2 regions of the Paenibacillus sp. FSL R5-0749 genome follow, and region 2 is predicted to be linked to the other one. Evidence: riboswitches for the same ligand, from Rfam matches in the RefSeq annotation. Region 2 holds a riboswitch; the other holds the start of a gene.

Region 1 (3,193 bases), 820 kb from region 2:
GCTCGCCGATTCGCCCGCGAGCGCGCCGCCTGCCGCGAGCCGTGTCAGCGCCTCGGCGGCCAGCGCAGCTGCGCTGACGCGTGGCGCTTCTGCGACTCGGCCCGGAGCGGCCTCTGCCGCAACGGGCGCAGGTCGCTCGCCGGCAAGCACGGCGGTGCCAGCGCCGCTCGCCGAGCTTGCCGCAGGCATAATGGCAGCTGCCCCAGTGGGCGGCTGCCCTTGCGGAGCCGTGCCCGCTCCGGCGCTTGCGCCGCGCAGGGCTGGCTCCGCCTGTGGCTGCGCGGCCGATGCAGCGCTGGCCGCGCTCTCGCCCGCTGCCTCGCCGGAGGCGGCAGCGCGGGCTTCCCTTGCGCCGAGCGACCATGGCTCGGCTTCCGTGCGTAGTCGCTCATGAGGTCTGAGCGACTGTTCCGCGGTGTTCAGCGTATATTTCCGCTGATACCCGCGGGGGGTGACCATGAGTCCTTCGTACATCATGGTCGAAGAGTTGCCGATAATCACGGTCGTCAGCATGCCGATATCATGATTCAGCATATCCTCCAGTGTGGTCATGACAACGTCCTGACGCTCACGGTATGCACTTTTCACCAGACCTACGGGGGTCTGTGGGTCACGATAACGCAGGATCATTTCCTGTGTCTCCACGATCTGGCGTGTGCGCCGTCCACTGCGTGGATTGTACAGGGCAATGACAAAATCAGCAGAAGCTGCGGCTTCAACCCGGCGAATAATGGTCTCCCACGGCGTAAGGTGATCACTAAGGCTGATCGTACATGCATCATGCATGACAGGGGCACCCAGCAGTGATGCACAGGACTGAATGGCCGATACGCCCGGAATAACCTCGACGGCAACACCCGTATCCGGCTTCCAACCTTGCTCCATCAGCACCTCGTACACCAGTCCAGCCATACCATACACACCTGCGTCACCGCTGGAAATTACGGCAACAATTTTGCCCATCTCCGCCTGTCGAACCGCTTCTTGTGCACGGCTTACTTCCTCCGTCATGCCTGTACGTACAATCGCTTGCCCGTTCAACAGAGGGCGAATAAGATCCACATACGTGTTGTATCCGATAATTACCTCACTCTCCTGAAGTGCTTCGAGTGCCCGCTTGGTGATATGTTCCATTGCTCCCGGGCCGAACCCGATAATCAGCAGCTTGCCTTGATCTTGCATGATTTCTCCTCCTTCATCACACTTGTCGTACTGATCTAAACAGTGAAGAAGGGCGGCTATGCCGACCTTCTCCCCCGCTGTACTGCATGTTCAACTCGTCAGCTCTGTTTACTCAGACTATCGAACAAGGCTCTTACATCAACCGTTATGATCCAACTAATCTATTCCTCTACCTGCAATTTCCCGACACAGGGTAGGTATCGCAAGGATGTGCATTTATCTAAAAAAACAAAAAAATCCCATCCTTGTAACGGATGGGATACGCATGTACGTACACTCAAGAACACAGCCCCAGACTCCCGAAGGGTAGTCCTGTGACTATGTGGCCTGGAGGGGCCAGCCGGGCGAACCGATTGTTCGCCCAATTCCTGATTCTTCGTACACCACTCCTTTCCGCGAAGGGTTTGGTGACACATGCAAGGTAGGTCTCCTGGCTTTGGATCATCAGCTTCCTTTTCTGTCTTCCCCGGCTTTCCGAGTGACTTGGATCAAAAAGGGCTTCACCATTACAGTGGCGGGACCGCTCGGGACTTTCACCCGATTCCCTGTTACCTCTTGCTGCACGCAAGAGCACCTTGCTTGTTTTCATTCAATATTGTTTTCATAATAACACCGTGCAGGAAATAATGTCCATGCTTATGATACTTATCCATTCTTCTATTTTCAGACAAAACAGAAAAAAGTCCTGATCCAAAAATCGGATCAGAACCCGGAATAACCTATGCATATCCCATTCGTTATAACCATCCAACAACCCTTGCATTGAGTTCGTTTCTGTTAACGACTCAACCTTTATTGCTGACCGCCAACCTTGTCTGCACGCCCTGCGGAAAAGTAACGTCCAAGTTCAACGATGAGTGCACCCATCTTCTCTTCCTCCGGAATGACCAGCGCCTCAATGCCTTCTTCACGCATGGAGTTTGCTGTAACTTTACCTACGGATGCAGGAATTACGCCTTGTCTGAAAGCGGCAAGCAACGGCTCAAGCTTGTCCTTGGAGGCCGCATATTGCGTCAGAAATCTGACCTGGGGTCCACTTGTGAACGCAACAGCATCTACCTCGAACTTTAGAATTTCATTCAACAGCTGTTCCAGCTCTGCATCTTCCGGCGGTACATGGCGGTAAGGTAGCACTTGTCTGACGATTGCACCTTGTTCTTCCAACCATGCAACGAGTTTGGGAGCTGTCTCCCCATGAAGCTGTAATATGACCTTTTTCCCTGCGAGATCATGCGGGGTGAATTCTCGAATGAGCCCGTCCGTGCTACCGTCATCATCCCGTACCAGGGGCGTTAATCTGCGCTTTTTGAGCGCATTCACCGTCTTGTATCCCCTCGCTGCAATGGAGGATTCCGATAATACATCCAAAAACTGTCCCGCAATTTCCATATCCTCAGCCATTTCAAACAATGCATCCAATCCCATACCCGTCGTTAACACCGCCCAGTCTGGCGGGTCTGAGATCCAGGATACCAGCCCATCCCTGATATTCCGATCATCCAGGAATACCGTCCCCTGTGCCGGTCGCACAAGCGGAATTCCCCCCATTTTTTCAACCAGTATGGACATTTCTTTCGATTTTCGTGGTCCTGTCAATGCTACACGCACACCTGCCAAATGTTGAGCCATTCATGTTCCCCCCGTTAGTCCAGCCGAATGTTCATCAGTCTGACTACAGTATACAGGGTACTTCTGTGAAGCGAAACTGTGCTTACCCTATTTTTGCCCGTTCATCTATAAGGATTTTTGATGGAATGTATCAGGAAGGTTGGAGTTCTCCCCCATGACGATCCTGCCTTCTTTTCTCCCCGTTCTTCTCCGAATCAGTGGATTCTTGTCCCTGTTCAAGCTTCTCTTTCTTGGACTGCTCTCCCGATTTCTGGTGGGCAGATTCTTTTTTATCCTTTTTGCGAGGACGAAGGAAAAGAAACAGCACAAGCGGGAACAGTACTTCAAAAACAATTGCAATCCATGTCCATTCCCGGGTAAAACGATACAACTGAATGGCGTT
Region 2 (3,193 bases):
TCCATTCTTCTGCCGGGTCCAGACTGCTGCCAAGCCAGAACAGAGCCACATTCAAATGAGTTGGTGTACTTGTCGAACCCTTGTCCGTACCCGCCGACTTCTCCATTGCACCAGACGAGGTCGATGGATTATTGGCGGTGCCACAAGCTGCAAGCAAGAACACAACCAACATGGATATGAGGGTGAGCAACATTGATTTTTGAAAATTCCTCTTCATTCTGGTTCCTCCAGTTAAGCAGTATTTTTCTTGGGATCAAGCACATCTCGCAGACTGTCTCCCAGTAAATTAAAAATAATGACGGTGCTGAATATCGCCAGACCTGGATAAACCAACAGCCATGGTGCAGTCTGCAGATATCTTCTGCCTTCATTTAACATGGCCCCCCACTCGGGGTTCGGTGGCTGCGCGCCAAGCCCAAGAAAGGACAACCCCGAGATGGACAGCATCATGCCTCCCACATCCATCATCGCCATGACGATGATTGGAGACATCATATTGGGCAGGATCGTCCTGCCGATGATCTGTATTTTACGTGCTCCGCTGAAAGCAGCGGCAGCGACATACTCCTTTTGCTGAAGGGAAATCACCAGGCTTCTGGCCATCCTTGCATACTTCGCCCACCAGACAACCGACAGTGCCAGAACCGTATTGAACAATCCCGGCCCAAGCATCCCCACCACAGCGATCGCAAAAATAAGCCCCGGAAATGCCATTAATGTATCAGACAGGCGCATGAGCACCATATCCGTCACCCCCCGAGCGAAACCGGCGATGACTCCAATCGTTACACCTAACACAAACACGATGCCAATCATCATAAAGGTGAGCAGCAGCGAGGTACGTGCACCGTACAGAAGACGAGATAATACACAGCGGCCCAGTTGATCGGTTCCAAGAGGATACTCGGCGCTGGATGGCTGCAACACTTTGGCAAAGTTCGTTGCAAGTGGGTCGTGTGGTGCAAGCAGCGGTGCAACCATGGCAAGAATAATCCAGAAGGCGGTCAGAGACAGCAGGAAGGTGAACCAGCGATTCTGCAGTAATACCAGTCTGAAGGCTCTCATCTATATATCCACATCCAGTCGGATTCGGGGATCACGAAGATGAGTCCATATATCAACCAGCAGATTCAGGGCGACATATATGATCGCCATCCAGATGACATATCCCTGAATCAGCGGATAATCCCTTGTGAAAATCGCATCTACAGCCATCTGTCCAACACCCGGCCACACAAATAAACTTTCCACAATCGCTGCACCACCTAACAAAGCACCTGTTGTCATACCCATAAGGGTAACGATCGGCAGCAGGGCATTGGGAAGAATATGACGAAAAATAATGATCGATTCCTTCACACCTCTGGATCTGGCTCCGATCACATAGTTCTGGCTTGTCTCCTCAAGCAGGATCGCACGAATCTGTCTGCTGTACTGGGCAACAAGTGGAATCGCGAGTGTACATGCAGGTAGAATCAGGCTGTACCATCCGGAATTGCCCATCACCGGCAGCAGCTTCAGCTGTACGCCGAAGACCAACATGAGCAACATACCCAACCAGAAGCTGGGCATCGATAATCCGGCAAAAGAGAACAGACGAATGACGTGATCAAGCCATTGGTTACGATAGACAGCCGACAGCATCCCCAATGGAAAGGAAACCAGTATAACCAGAAACATGGCGCTTCCTGTTAGCCAAAGCGTTGCCGGGAGCCGTGCCATCAGCACGTCCAGCACTGGACGATTGTATTTATATGATGTACCGAAGTCCCCAGTCATCACCTGTCCCAACCAAGTCCCGTACCGATAGAGAAAGGGCTCGTCCAATCCAAGCTCCGACCTCACCTGCCTGACCAGCTCATCAGATGGCGTTACCCCTGTAGACATAAGCATAAGTCTGGCTGGATCTCCAGGAGACAGGTAGGTTAGCAGGAACGTCAGGAACGTGATGCCGAACAATACGACTACCAGTTGCATTAATCGTTTAATGATATATCTGCTCACGTGTTCAAACGTCCTTCCCCAAAACTTTATGTATATGCCATGATGTTCTCCGTCCATAGCAAAAAAGGCGTCCCTCTCCGTGTTACTGGATGAGGACGCCTTAAATAAACAGATTTTCAGAAAAAATCATGCTCTCTAAACACCTTCCTATCTCCCGTAGGGTACTACTGTGTTTGTTAAACCTGGCAGGTCTCCTGGCTCCAGAATCATCGTCACTTGCAGCTCCTTCCCGGTCTAAACCAGTGGATTATCGCTACCTAACTCCTCTGTTACAGTGGCGGGACCGCGCCGGTATTACACCGGACTTCCCTATTAAGCTTTCACCCTGACGGGCAAAGCACCAAGTTCCACATATTCAATTACACTTCTGTATCAGTATAGCGGGACAACGTTTAATGATCAAAACTTTTCTTTCAAATTTGAAACACTAGGTGCGTCTAATCGCGAATTCTCGACCCCTTCGGAGATACGCCCGTCACACGCTTAAACATCTTGGAAAACAATAATGGGTCCGTATAACCGACAGAATGGGCCACTTCACTGACCGACAGCCCTGGATTCTGAAGAAGTTCGGCAGCACGATTCATACGGTACTCCAGAAAAAATGACTGTAGCGACATGCCATATCGCTCTTTGAATAATCCCGATAGATATGTGCGATCCAGCCCCACGGCTTGGGCAATATCCAGTATGGAGGTTCGCTGACTGTACCTGTTCTCCATAAATTGCACCGCCTGCCGGATGTATGTTTCTTTGTTTGAAAGGAGCTGCCCGACCTCTTCCTTCACAGGTGAAGAAGAGATTAATTCTGCCATCAAGCGGTACAAGAGACTCTGGTTCAACACATCACCTTCCGGTCGCGTGGAAGCTTGGACCATCTCCGTATACAACTGTTCCATCGTAATCGTATCATGGACATCATATATCGGGCGCTCCGGGCTCAGTTGGGCACGTTGCATGAATGCTTTGGCTTGTACACCTTTGAAACCGAACCACGAATACGTCCAGGGCTCCTTGGGATCTGCCTCATAATGAATAAGCGTATCCGGGAAAATGATAAAACCCTGTCCCTCGCTAAGCTTGTATTCCTGGTCCCCCATGTACACGATGCCCCGTCCTTCATGGATGTAATGCACAATATAGGAATCACGTACACCCGGTCCCCAATAATGGGCGGGTTCACACGCCT

What was found. Region 2 has a riboswitch for cobalamin ahead of nikB (nickel ABC transporter permease). Riboswitches for the same ligand answer to the same signal wherever they lie in the genome.
Region 1: linked by a shared signal. The riboswitch ahead of cobJ (precorrin-3B C(17)-methyltransferase) and the one ahead of nikB (nickel ABC transporter permease) in region 2 are both predicted to bind cobalamin.

What each region holds. Positions count from the first base shown of each region.
Region 1 covers NZ_CP152005.1:6,227,668-6,230,860, forward strand. Annotated here, with positions in the region: gene cobJ (precorrin-3B C(17)-methyltransferase) at 1-1,182, opposite strand, end outside; cobalamin riboswitch at 1,585-1,775, opposite strand; gene MKY85_RS27775 (uroporphyrinogen-III synthase) at 1,975-2,811, opposite strand; gene MKY85_RS27780 (endospore germination permease) at 2,942-3,193, opposite strand, start outside.
Region 2 covers NZ_CP152005.1:286,854-290,046, reverse strand. Annotated here, with positions in the region: gene MKY85_RS01310 (ABC transporter substrate-binding protein) at 1-217, opposite strand, end outside; gene nikC (nickel transporter permease) at 232-1,065, opposite strand; gene nikB (nickel ABC transporter permease) at 1,066-2,004, opposite strand; cobalamin riboswitch at 2,171-2,364, opposite strand; gene MKY85_RS01295 (AraC family ligand binding domain-containing protein) at 2,442-3,193, opposite strand, start outside.